Regions from separate parts of the Mesorhizobium sp. NPDC059025 genome, predicted to be linked through region 2. Evidence: predicted binding sites of a transcription regulator. Region 2 holds the regulator's gene; each other region holds the start of a gene.
The links. Region 2 encodes LexA, which represses DNA repair genes until DNA is damaged. Its sites were predicted from a motif close to TGTTCNNNNTGTGTTCNG; they were not measured.

Region 1 (4,505 bases), on a different contig from region 2:
TCGTTTCAGCGACTACGCTGGACCCTATTTTGCGGGGGCGACATCGCGGGGGATCGATGCCGTGGCCGCGGCTGCGATGACGGATGCGCAGCCGGCGATGATGAAGGCAGCGGACATCGATTGCGTGATGACCATGCCTGCGATGGCGGATCCGAGCGGGAAGCCGGCCAGGTTCAGGCTCATGGAAATCGACATGACGCGGCCGAGCTGGTGCGGATCTGTGCGGCGCTGGCGCAAGGTCAGCAGCGCAACATCGATCGGGCCCGACACCATGCCGGCAATCATCAGGCCGATGGCCAGCCCACCCAGCCCGAACTCCGCCGCGACCGGCCAGGCAGCCAGGGCCGTGACAACCATGCCGACCGCCATGACATGGCGCTCGCGCCCCGTCGTGCGCAGATGACCCGCCAGAAGCGCTCCGATACCGCCGGCAATGCCCATGGCAGCCCACAGCGCGCCGGTCACCGAACTGCTTTCCGTCACGCCGTAACGCTCGGCCACGAACACCGGCACCACCACGACGAGCACGCCCCAGGTGACCTGATAGAACGAGTAGGAGACAGCGAGGCCGCGCAGCGTAGGCTGCCGTGCCACCATCTCAATGCCCTCGATCGTCTGGCGTAGCAGGGAGGCATGGCGTGATGCCAGCCCCGGCAGCCGTTGAACATAAGACAGGCAGACAGCGGCGCCGGCATAGGCAAAGGCGATGATCGACAGCGCAGCCTCCGGCCCAAGCAGGGCTACGGTCAGGCCGGCCAGTGCCGGCCCCGCGACATCGGAGATGGCATAGACCGCGGTGTCGAGAGCATTGACCCGATCGAGCGCATGGGCGGGCACGAGCCGCGGCAGAAGCGTCCGCGTGCCGGATGCACCCAGAGGACCGGCGAGCGAGAACAGTACCACCAGGACGAACAGAACCGGCGGGCTCGCCCAGCCCGCCCAGCCGGCAATGCTGACCGCGGCGATGAAGGCGGCGCTGGCGATCAGGTCGATTCGGACCGCCGTTGTCGGACCGACGCGGTCGAGCAATGCACCGGCGACGGGACTGACGAGGAGGCCTGGAGCAATCGCGGCAAAAGTCAGCCAACCGGCCAGGGCCGGTGACGAAAAACGTGCCAGGACGAACAGAACAAGGGTAAGGCCGAACATGCGTGCCGCCAGTCGTGACAGCGTTGCCGCGAGGATGAGCGGCGGCAGGCCCGGGATCGACATCAAGGTCCGATACGAGTTTTGGGATTCCATAGGGGCTGTTCCGGCTGCTGGGGCCCCACCGTATGGAGGTGCCTGCGCTTCTGTAAATGGACCACCGATCCCGGTTTGAAGCGGACACGCGCCACCCCGGCGGCGAAAAAAGAGGCCGTCTCGACCGTGGGGAAGGCTCGCCGATGCCTGGCTGATTGTGCCGTTCCGGCACGCAAACATTAATGTTGGTCCGTCGCATGGCGAATAAATGCGTCGGAAGCCTGTGAATCATTGGTGGACAAGCTGTGCACAACACCAGATGTTGGGGTGAACAAAACAGGAAACTCCTGCGATCGCCGATTCGTCGCCGATTCGTTCCGGCTTTGGTCGAATTGTTAATGAAAATGGACGGTTAAGTGTCGGATGTGGTTAATGGCCATTAAGAAAATGCTGTTATTTCAGCGGCTTGAACTGGTCGGCTCGTTAGCCGGCACTCGCGTGGATGCCTCTTGCCGGCAAAAGTTAACGGCAGTTGTGAAAAGCGGATGGTTTGGTCGATTAGCCGATTCAGCATGTGGTGCGACTCAGTGAGCCGAGATCCATATCTAGCCGTGAACGAACCGTGAATCGCGAAGAGTCAGCGATTCGTCGCTGATTCGTTCCAGACTCGTTCCGTACGTTAATTCTGCGGTGCAAAAGGCAGGACCGGGTGAACGGGTGCGACGCTTCCATGAACATTCTGCTTTCGCTCCGGCGCCTGAATGCCTATGTGTGCGCTGTCGCCGGGCAAGGCGGCGCCGATGACGGGAAAAGGTCTTCTTTCCGGGCCGATGAATATCCATCCCAAACCCACCGAACCGCTGATCCTTTCAGGCCGTGACGTCACGGCCGTGCTCGGCCCGACCAACACGGGCAAGACGCATCTCGCGATCGAGAGAATGGTTGCGCATGAAAGCGGCATCATCGGCTTGCCGCTTCGCCTGCTGGCCCGTGAAGTCTACGCCCGGCTGTGCGAGAAGGTCGGCGCCAACAAGGTCGCGCTGGTAACGGGCGAGGAAAAGATCCAGCCCGCCGGGGCGCGATATTCGGTTCATACCGTCGAAGCGTTGCCGCGCGAGACCGACGCCGCATTCGTTGCCATCGACGAAGTGCAATTGGCCGGAGATCTCGAACGCGGTCACATCTTCACCGACCGTATTCTCAACCTGCGCGGCAGGCAGGAGACATTGCTTCTGGGTGCCGCCACCATGCAGGGCATCCTGCAGAAATTGCTCCGCGGCGTATCGGTGGTGACCAGGCCGCGCCTGTCGCATCTTGCCTATGCCGGCTCCAAGAAGCTGACCCGTCTGCCGCGCCGTTCGGCCATTGTCGCCTTTTCGGCCGATGAGGTCTATGGGATCGCCGAGTTGATCCGCCGCCAGCAGGGTGGTGCGGCAGTCGTGCTCGGCGCATTGTCGCCTCGCACCCGCAATGCACAGGTGGCGCTCTATCAGTCCGGCGATGTCGATTATCTGATTGCGACCGACGCCATCGGCATGGGGTTGAACCTCGATGTCGACCACGTCGCCTTTGCCCAGAACAGGAAGTTTGACGGCTATCAATACCGAAACCTGACCGCGGCAGAGCTCGGCCAGATCGCCGGCCGTGCCGGCCGGCACCTGCGCGACGGCACGTTCGGCGTCACCGGCCAGGTCGACCCGCTCGACGAAGACCTCGTCCAGAAGATCGAAAGTCATGATTTCGAGCCGGTGAAAGTGCTGCAATGGCGCACGCCGACCTTCGATTTTTCCAACCTCGATGCGCTGAAGCGTTCGATCGAGACCAACGCGCCGGTTGAAGGGCTGACCCGCGCCCTGCCTGCCGTCGATGCGCAGGCTCTGGATTTCCTCTCGAAGGACGGCGAAATCCGTGCGCTTGCCACCAACCGCGAGCGTGTGGCCCTGCTGTGGGAAGCCTGCGTCCTGCCGGATTACCGCAAGATCGCTCCCGCACAGCACGCTGACCTCATTGCTTCCATCTATATGGACCTTGCCAGGCGCGGCCATGTCGACGAAAGCTACATGGCTGAACAGGTGCGTCGTGCCGACACCACCGAGGGTGACATCGACACGCTTTCGCATCGCATCGCCCAGATTCGCACGTGGACTTTTGTATCCAATCGTCCAGGTTGGCTTGCCGATCCGACACACTGGCAAGAAAAGACACGGGAAATCGAAGACAGATTGTCGGACGCGTTGCATGAGCGGTTGACGAAACGCTTCGTTGATCGCAGGACTTCCGTCCTCATGCGGCGCCTTAGAGAAAATACCATGCCCGAAGCCGAAATCAGCCCAACCGGAACCGTCCTCGTCGAGGGCCATCATGTCGGCGAACTGCAAGGGTTCCGCTTCACGGCCGACCAGGGCGCCGGCGGCGAAGATGCCAAGGCTGTGCGTTCAGCCGCACAGAAGGCACTTGCCTCCGAGTTCGAAGCCCGCGCGGAACGCTTCGCGGCGTCCGGTAACAACGACATCGCCTTGGGTTCTGATGGCGTGCTGCGCTGGATCGGCGCGCCGATCGGTACGCTGGTTGCCGGCGAAGACGCGTTGAAGCCGCGACTGGTGCTGCTTGCCGACGAGCAACTGACCGGTCCGGCGCGTGACAAGGTCGCGGCGCGCGCCGATCGTTTTGTCAATTTCCAGGTCGAGCTGCTGTTGAAGCCGCTGGTGGACATGAAGAATGCCGAGCAGCTGACCGGGATTGCTCGCGGCATCGCCTTCCAGCTCGTCGAGCATTTCGGCCTCATCAACCGGCGCGACATCGCCGAAGAGATGCGCACGCTCGATCAGGAAGGCCGTGCGGCGCTGCGACGCCTCGGCGTGCGTTTCGGCGCCTATCATGTTTTCGTACCGTCGTTGATCAAGCCGGCGCCAGCGGGCCTTGTGACGCTGTTGTGGGCGCTGAAGAACGACGGCAAGGATAAGCCGGGCTTCGGCGACGTGGTCCACGCGCTGGCTTCCGGTCGCACCTCGATCGTGATCGATCCGACCTACGACAAGACATTCTACCGTCTGGCCGGCTATCGTAACCTCGGCCGTCGAGCGGTGCGCGTCGACATTCTCGAGCGTTTGGCCGACCTCATCCGTCCGGCGACCAACTGGAAGCCGGGTCTTGGCGTTCGTCCGGACGGCGCCTATGACGGCCAGGCTTTCATGGTGACGCCGCCGATGATGTCGATCCTCGGCGCAACGGCCGACGACATGGAGGAGATCCTGAAGGGTCTCGGCTACCGTGCCGAGCCGAAGCCTGCGGTGGACGTCAAGGCCAAGCTCGAACAACTTGAC
Region 2 (4,505 bases):
CCCACTCGGCTGTCGGTGGCCGTCGAGACCGCACGCGAAACGATCGCGGATCGCATTCGCGCTTCGATTGGTGGGCCTGAGGGCGAGATCGCCGCGGCACTGATTGTCGGCGTGCGCGCCGGCATTCCGAACTCCGTCAACGAAGCCATGCGAAGGACGGGTATCTATCACATCATCTCGATATCCGGCCTGCACATGGCACTCGTCGCAGGAACCGTGATGTTACTGCTGCGCGGCGCTTTCGCGTTGTTTCCGGATTTCTCAGCGCGCCGGCCGGTCAAGAAATATGCTGCGTTCGCAGCCATTTGTTCGATTTCCGCATATCTCGCGATCTCCGGGGTGGTGGTCGCGGCGGAGCGTAGTTTCATCATGCTGTCGGTGATGCTGATTGCGGTGCTGTTCGACCGAGCGGCGCTGTCGATGCGCAACCTGGCCATCTCGGCGATGATCGTGATCCTGACCGCGCCGCATGAAGTGGTCGGTCCGTCTTTCCAAATGTCGTTCGCCGCGACTGCCGCCTTGATCGGCGCGTATGCGGCTTGGGCGCAACGGCGCGAAGTCATGCCTACCCCGGCACCGCTGGCACGCTCGTTCACCGGCTTTCTCGCGCACAAGTCGCTGATTGCGGTTGCTGGCATGGCTGCAACCTCGATCATCGCCGGCCTTGCCACGGCGCTGTTCGCGGTCTGGCATTTCCAGCGGGTCTCACCCCTGAGTTTGTTCGCCAACCTGGCGGTGATGCCAGTGGTTTCGTTTGTCATGCTGGCTGCCGTTCTCAGCGCGATTGCCATGCCGTTTGGCGCCGATGAACCGTTTCTCTATGCGATGGGCAAGGGACTGACGGTGATGATGGTGATCGCGGACTGGATTTCGCAGCGCTCCCCGGTCGACGGGGTTGGCCTTGTCTCGACGCAATCGGTGCTCTTCATTGCCGTGGCGCTTGCCATCGGTGCGATGGCGACGACATGGCTACGTTTGCTGGCATTGCCCTTTGTGCTGGCCGGTCTGATAGCGATGGGCAATGTAGAAACGCCCGATGTGTTGATCTCGGAGGACGCACGGCTCGTTGCCCTGCCAGTCGGCGATGACAAACTCGCTGTCAGCCGGGCACGACCCAATCCCTTCACGCTCGACAACTGGCGCCGGGCGCTCAACGTAGAGACGACGGTCTTGCCAGAAGATGTTTCGAGTGACGTCGAACTGACTGTCGAAAATGCACTCGACATGCCGCTTGGCACGCCATTCCTGTGCACTCGCCAGCTGTGCTTCGCTCGCCATCCATCTGGGGCTGTCGTGGTGACGACCGCTCGCATCGATGCAGCCAGATCGGCTTGCGGAGTCGCGGCACTCATTGTGATCGACGATGCGACCGCACCAGATCCCTGCAACGATCCGACTGTGGTGGTGGTCACCAAGCAGGATCTGGCCCGCGTCGGCAGTGCTGCGGTGCGCTTCGATTCCTTGCCAGATAAGCCGGCTAATATCTTGTTCGCGATCGATGCCAAAGATCGACCCTGGCATGTCCAGCGTGAATTTACGCGCGAGGCGAGGGGATTGCCGCCTCGCCTTGAAAACACGCCTAAATCCAAGCCCAAACCGTTGAACTCAAACCACCCCGCCCATTCAGACACACAATTTCCCGGAAAGTCTGTTTCCGGCAATCTGTAGTCGGCTAAATTTGTAGGGTGTCCGGTCTAATAGCGACGGATCAATCCGACCAGTTTACCTTGTACCTTGACCCGATCCGGTCCAAAGATTCGTGTTTCATAGGCAGGATTGGCTGCTTCCAACGCAATCGAGGCGCCCTTGCGACGGAAACGCTTGAGCGTCGCCTCTTCCTCATCGACCAATGCCACGACGATCTCGCCGGGATTGGCCGAATTGGCATTGCGGATGATGACCGTATCGCCATCGAAAATGCCGGCTTCGATCATGGAGTCGCCTTTGACTTCCAGGGCGTAGTGCTCGCCTCCCGAAATCATGTCCGGCGGTACGGAAATCGAATGGGTGCGGTGCTGGATCGCGTCGATCGGTACACCGGCAGCGATGCGTCCCATCACGGGGATGGAAACGGAAGCTGCGACGTCGTCGTCATTGCTAGGCGCCTGCAGGCGTTGCGGCTCCTTGGGTACAGAACGCCCCAGGCTGCCCTGGATGACCGCCGGAGAAAACTTCCTGGCTGCGTTAAGGCCGGGAGCAATCGAATCCGGCAACCGCAGCACTTCCAGCGCGCGAGCCCGGTTCGGCAATCGGCGGATGAAGCCACGTTCCTCCAGAGCAGTTATTAGCCTGTGGATTCCTGACTTGGAGGCCAGGTCCAGCGCCTCTTTCATTTCGTCGAAAGAAGGGGGGATTCCGCTTTCCTTCAGCCGTTCATGGATGAAGAGCAAAAGCTCATGTTGCTTGCGTGTCAGCATCGCCACCCTCCGTGGAACGGAACCGGAATCAGAAAAACAAACCCGGAACAAACACTATCTGTTCCATTTGTGTTCCGCAACCATTTAAAGTTTAATGAATTTGTTGACGCTTTGTTCAGCCTAGCAAGAAGCCAGGCTGTTCCCTGTTGCCATATCTCCCGTCGCAGAGCAGGCCGAAGGATGCTGCCCTACCCTTACTCGGCAAATAGATTCTCAGCCATGTAGTCCACGAAAACCCGTACTTTGGGCGAGAGATGGCGATTTGTCGGCCACAATATTCGGAACGTACCCGTTTCGCCGAGATAATCCGTCAGCAGCGATACCAACTTGCCTTCGGCCAGTTCTGCAGACACGGCGAACGGCGGCAGACAGGTGATACCGAAGGACCGTTCGGCGAGGTAGATCAGCGGCTCCAGCGTGCTGGCAACGGTGGTCACGGGAAGATCGAGTTTCAGGTCACAACCGCTGCGCACGAGGGGCCAGGGCTCGAGCCGCCCCGAATTCGCGTAACGATGGTGGAGACAGCGGTGCTTGAGCAGGTCCTCCGGCACTCTGGGCGTACCATGTTCGGCGAGATATTTCGGTGCCGCGACGAGTTTGTGCCGAAAAGTACCGAGTTTGCGGCTTATCAGGCGCGTGTCCCGGATGTCTCCGGTGCGGATCACCGCGTCAAAGCCCTCTTCGATGACGTCGACCAGCTGGTCTGTAAAATCAAGGTCGAGATTGATATCCGGATATTGTTCCATGAAGGCCGATATGGTCGGCATCAACAGCATGCCCGCGAGCGGGAGAGAGACGCGAAGCTGTCCTCGGGGGCTCGCCTGCGATCTCGCAAGCTGGATCTGCGCTTGCTCGTATTCCGATTGAATGCGCCGGCAGGTTTCGAGAAAGAAACTGCCTTCCTCTGTCAGAGCCATACTCCGCGTCGAGCGGTGAAAGAGGCGGGCGCCCATTTCGTTTTCGAGCCGCGCAATCGCCTTGCCGACGGCCGAGGCCGTAAGGCTGAGCCGGCGCGCGGCACCGATAAAGCTACCGGCTTCCGCAACCTGTACGAAGATACCGAGTGGTCCAAGCTTGTCCAATTGCGGAATTTTCTTCGTTATTGATGGGAGAGAATGGGCATTTATCTGCTCATCTGTCCTGAATATCCAGAGGTTGCCGCGGCAAGATCGCCGCAATCGTCAGATGGAGACACTCATGGACAAGCCTACCGCAGCCTTTTCTGCATCTCCTCAGTCAACGACTTTTGTCGTGAACGTCATTCACGCCCATCCAGGAAAGCAGGAGGAGGCGTTTGCTGTCATCCAGGATGTCGTGCACTACGTGGCAGAGCGCAAGGAAGGTTTTCTCTGGAGTACGCTCGCCAAGAGCACCGACGGCGAAACCGTCGTCAATGTCGAAGCAATCCACGGTGCCGGCAATGTCAGCGAGTTTTTCTCCGATCCTGTATTCCTGGAGAAATTCCGGAAGCTCGACACCGTATCGAGAAGCGAATTCCACACCTACACGGTCGATGACCTTGTCTTGCCGAAGCGCGCAGTGAAGTGATCGTCAGATGAACTGCCCGGGGCAGCACTGGATATCCAGTTGTACCACTGCCGCTGACAGCATCGAAAACAGGCGCACCCATCGCTTCAGGTGAGCCGAAAATATCCGGGAGCCAGCGGCGGACAGGAGTCTGAACAGCCCGAACAAAGTGACGTTGTCGGCTCCCGGTATTGTCTCAGAGACCGCATCCTCGGGTCTCGTTCGCACAAAGTCGCCGCAAGAAGACCTTAATTTATTTCGGAACGTGTATCTGCCAGCGACGGTCAGCGCAGCATCAATACGTTGCAGATGGAGCCGGCTTCTGCTGCCGCAGCGTGCGGCGCTCGAATGATCAAGCCGTTGGCCTCCGAGAGAGTCCGGAGCATCGAGGAATCCTGCACGCCAAACGGGGTAGCCCTCAATGTGTCGCCGTCGAGTTCGACCCGGGCACGGATGTAATCCTGACGGCGGTCATTGGCTCCCATGTTGGTGGCGAGCCGCGCTTCGCGGATGTTCTGGCTGAAAGGCCGTCCACCGAGTTGCGCCAGCAGGGGGTTCAGG
Region 3 (4,505 bases), on a different contig from region 2:
GACACCACGATCACCGGCGTGCGTGCCAGCTCGTCGAGATCGGCCGAGATGTCGAAGCTTTTTTCGGCGCCCTTGTGCACCCCGCCGATGCCGCCGGTGGCAAACACCCTGATGCCGGCCATATGCGCGGCGATCATGGTGGCGGCCACGGTCGTGCCGCCCGTGCGGCCTTCGGCGACGGCGAAGGCGAAGTCGGCGCGCGACAGCTTCATGGCGTCGCCGGTCATGGCAAGCGACTCCCGTTCGCCGTCGGACAGGCCGATCTTGATGCGGCCGTTGACGACCGCGATCGTTGCCGGCACTGCGCCTTCATCCGAAATGATCTTTTCGACATTGGCCGCCATCGCGCCATTGTCGGGGTAGGGCATGCCGTGGGTAATGATGGTCGATTCCAGCGCCACCACCGGACGGCCCGCTTTCAGTGCCTCGGCGACGGGAGCGTGGATGTCGATGTAAGGGCGGGCGGTTTCGAGGATCATGAGATGTCTCCGGTTGGCGTCACGCGGTTCGCGAACAGCCGTTCAAGAATGGGATTTGCCGTCCTCATGCCACTTCCCGCGCTTCCGGCACAAGCGTCAGGGCTGCGGCAAAGGATGCCTGCGTGAATTCGGGTACCGCGAGCGGGCTTTCGATAGCGAGTGCTGCTGCTGCGACACCTTCGCGCAATGCGACGCGCAGCGGCAGCCCGCGCAGCAGCGCTGCGGTGGTGGCTCCCGCCAGCGCATCGCCTGCGCCGGTCACGTCGACCACGGCCCTCGGCGGAGGCGGCGAGATTGCAAAGGCGCCGTCCATGTCAAAACCGAGCGCAGGGCGGTCTCCTGCCGTCACGACGCCGCCGCGCATGCCAATGCCACGCAGGCCCATTACCAGATCTTTCTCGGTCGCCTCGCGCGAAAGGCCGGTCAGCGCTGCTGCCTCGCGACGGTTCATGAACACAAGCGTCGGCCGTTCGAACAGCGAGGCGAGGCGAACCACCTTGGCCGGTGAAATGGCGATGACGAAGATTGGTCGGTCTGCGGCCAGCACCATGAGACGCTCGAGCGCCGCGGTCGGCAGGTTCGCATCGCAGAGCACCGCATCCGATGCCTCAACCGCGCCGCGAATGTTGGCGCGGCGCATCTGCTTTGGGAAAGCCAGATCATAGAGCCCCATGTCGGCAAAGCCGACCATAAGCTCGCCCTCGCTGTCGAGGATGGCCGTGTAACTCGGCGTGGCACGGTCAAGGAAGGTGACCGAGAGATCCTTGATGCCGGCCTGCGTGATTGTCCGCGCGACCGTTTCGCCCGCGGTGTCGCCGCCGCGCACCGACATCAGTGCGGCGGAGACACCACGTCGCACGACTGTGCGCAGTGCATTGAAGACGCCGCCGCCGACATCCTCGCGCATCGTTCCGGGATTGGACGCCGCCGGCACATAGGGGCCGCTCACCTGACCGCGTCGGTCGATATGCGCGCCACCAGCGGCGAAAAGCTTCGGCATGGGGCTCATGCACGCACCGCGATGCTAGGGGTCGCGTTATGGTTCGTTGCTGTGGCCTTGCCGAATCGGCGACCGCCGCATCGCGCCAATGTGATCTGCGCGCGTGAGGACGCCTCACGGCCGCCTGCTGCAAAACAAAAAAAGAACAAATTGGAGTTTAACATACTTTTCAAGGTTTTACGGTGTCTTGCCAAAACGGAACAAAAAGGGTACATAATAACAAGGGATCCCGGACTGTCCGGCCTTCATTGACGACCAAGGGGTGATGTATCATGGCTCAGAATAGCTTGAGGCTTGTAGAGGACAATTCGGTGGACAAAACAAAAGCGCTCGACGCTGCGCTGTCGCAGATCGAACGGGCATTCGGCAAGGGCTCGATCATGCGGCTCGGTGCCAATGAGCAGGCGGTCGAGATCGAGACGGTGCCGACAGGCTCGCTGGGCCTCGACATCGCGCTCGGCGTCGGCGGTTTGCCGCGTGGCCGTATCGTTGAAATTTACGGGCCGGAAAGCTCGGGCAAGACCACGCTGGCGCTGCACACGGTGGCGGAAGCGCAGAAGAAGGGCGGCATCTGCGCCTTCGTCGATGCCGAACATGCGCTCGATCCGGTCTATGCCCGCAAGCTGGGCGTCGATCTCGAAAACCTGCTGATCTCGCAGCCGGACACCGGCGAGCAGGCGCTGGAGATCTGCGACACGCTGGTTCGCTCAGGCGCCATCGACGTTCTGGTGGTCGATTCGGTCGCAGCGCTCACTCCGCGCGCCGAAATCGAGGGCGAGATGGGTGATGCGTTGCCGGGCCTGCAGGCTCGCCTGATGAGCCAGGCGCTACGCAAGCTCACCGCCTCGATCTCGCGTTCCAACACCATGGTCATCTTCATCAACCAGATCCGCATGAAGATCGGCGTCATGTTCGGTTCGCCCGAGACGACCACCGGTGGTAACGCGCTGAAGTTCTACGCTTCGGTGCGCCTCGACATCCGCCGCATCGGTTCGATCAAGGATCGGGACGAGGTCGTCGGCAACCAGACCCGCGTCAAGGTGGTCAAGAACAAGCTGGCCCCACCCTTCAAGGTCATCGAATTCGACATCATGTATGGCGAAGGCGTGTCCAAGACCGGCGAGTTGATCGATCTCGGTGTCAAGGCCGGCATCGTCGAGAAGTCGGGAGCCTGGTTCTCCTACAATTCGCAGCGTCTCGGCCAGGGACGTGAAAACGCCAAGCAGTTCCTGCGCGACAATCCGGATCTTGCCCGCGAGGTCGAGCAGGCGCTGAGACAGAATGCCGGGCTGATCGCGGAGAAATTCCTCGACAATGGCGGCGACAGCGACAACGATCTCGACGACGCCGCAGAAGGCTAACGGTTGGTTCTCCCCTGAGAGCCAGTTCAGCGCCTGATGACAATGGTTTAACCGCCGGCCTTGCGCCGGCGGTTTGCGTTTCTGGCGATGGCTTTGGGTCTGCGCGCATGGGTCTTGCCTGTTTCTGGACAGGCTGGAAGGCTGCCGCTAAAAGGCCTATTCCATTTTCCACCGGCCTTGGCTGGGGGCTTCACCATAAAGGCAGTTTCGATGAGTGGCGTGAATGATATCCGGTCGACCTTTCTCGACTATTTCCGCAAGGAAGGCCACGAGATCGTCGCCTCCAGCCCGCTGGTGCCGCGCAACGACCCGACGCTGATGTTCACCAACGCCGGTATGGTACAGTTCAAGAACGTTTTCACCGGCCTGGAGAAGCGGCCCTATTCGCGCGCCGCAACCGCGCAGAAGAGCGTGCGTGCCGGCGGCAAGCACAACGATCTCGACAATGTCGGCTACACCGCCCGCCATCTCACCTTTTTCGAGATGCTCGGCAATTTCTCGTTCGGCGATTATTTCAAGGAACGCGCGATCGAACTCGCCTGGAACCTGATCACCAAGGGTTTCGGGCTGAAGAAGGACAAGCTGCTCGTCACCGTCTATCACACCGACGAAGAGGCGGCCGGCTACTGGAAGAAGATCGCCGGCTTTTCGGATGACCGCATCATCCGCATCGCGACCTCGGACAATTTCTGGGCCATGGGCGACACTGGTCCCTGCGGGCCGTGTTCCGAGATATTCATCGATCGCGGCGAGCACATCTGGGGCGGCCCTCCCGGCAGCCCGGAAGAGGATGGCGACCGCTTCCTCGAATTCTGGAACCTGGTCTTCATGCAGTATGAGCAGGTCACCAAGGAGGAGCGCATCGACCTGCCGCGCCCGTCGATCGATACGGGCATGGGCCTGGAGCGCATGGCCTCCATCCTGCAGGGGGTGGAAAGCGTTTTCGAAACCGATCTTTTCCGTCACCTGATCGACGCGGCTTCGTCCGCGCTCGGACAAGGCCCGAACACCGAGAATGTCGCGTCCTACCGCGTGATCGCCGACCACCTGCGCTCGTCATCCTTCCTGGTGGCCGATGGCGTGCTGCCTTCCAACGAGGGCCGTGGCTATGTGCTTCGCCGCATCATGCGCCGTGCCATGCGTCATGCGCAGCTGCTCGGCGCCAATGAGCCTTTGATGTGGAAGCTGGTGCCGGCGCTGGTGCGCGAGATGGGGCAGGCCTATCCCGAGCTCGTGCGCAGCGAAGCACTGCTCACCGAAACGCTGAAGCTTGAGGAAACCCGCTTCCGCAAGACGCTGGTGCGCGGTCTCGGCCTGCTCGCCGATGCCACTGACAGGCTCGGTACCGGCGACATGCTGGACGGCGAGACTGCCTTCAAGCTCTACGATACCTACGGTTTCCCGCTGGATCTGACGCAGGACGCCCTGCGCCAGCGCAGCATCTCGGTCGACCTTGCCGGTTTCACCGACGCGATGGAACGGCAGAAGGCGGAAGCGCGCGCCAGTTGGGCCGGTTCCGGCGAAGCTGCCACCGAGACCGTGTGGTTCTCCGTGCGCGACAAGACAGGCGCGACCGAGTTCCTCGGCTACGAGACCGAGAAGGCAGAAGGCATCGTCACGGCGATCCTGCGCGACGGCAAGGTCGTTGACGACGCCAAGGAAGGC

Region 1: the regulator LexA is predicted to act here: its motif matches at 1,840-1,857, upstream of ACFWYE_RS13180 (helicase-related protein).
Region 3: the regulator LexA is predicted to act here: its motif matches at 1,610-1,627, upstream of recA (recombinase RecA).

What each region holds. Positions count from the first base shown of each region.
Region 1 covers NZ_JBHYIM010000004.1:386,826-391,330, forward strand. The annotation lists gene ACFWYE_RS13175 (MFS transporter) at 25-1,242, opposite strand; gene ACFWYE_RS13180 (helicase-related protein) at 2,013-4,505, shown strand, end outside.
Region 2 covers NZ_JBHYIM010000001.1:706,227-710,731, forward strand. The annotation lists gene ACFWYE_RS03425 (ComEC/Rec2 family competence protein) at 1-1,668, shown strand, start outside; gene lexA (transcriptional repressor LexA) at 1,695-2,417, opposite strand; gene ACFWYE_RS03435 (LysR family transcriptional regulator) at 2,612-3,499, opposite strand; gene ACFWYE_RS03440 (antibiotic biosynthesis monooxygenase) at 3,615-3,965, shown strand; gene glp (gephyrin-like molybdotransferase Glp) at 4,229-4,505, opposite strand, start outside.
Region 3 covers NZ_JBHYIM010000002.1:522,205-526,709, reverse strand. The annotation lists gene ACFWYE_RS06825 (pseudouridine-5'-phosphate glycosidase) at 1-479, opposite strand, end outside; gene ACFWYE_RS06820 (carbohydrate kinase family protein) at 544-1,488, opposite strand; gene recA (recombinase RecA) at 1,752-2,840, shown strand; gene alaS (alanine--tRNA ligase) at 3,051-4,505, shown strand, end outside.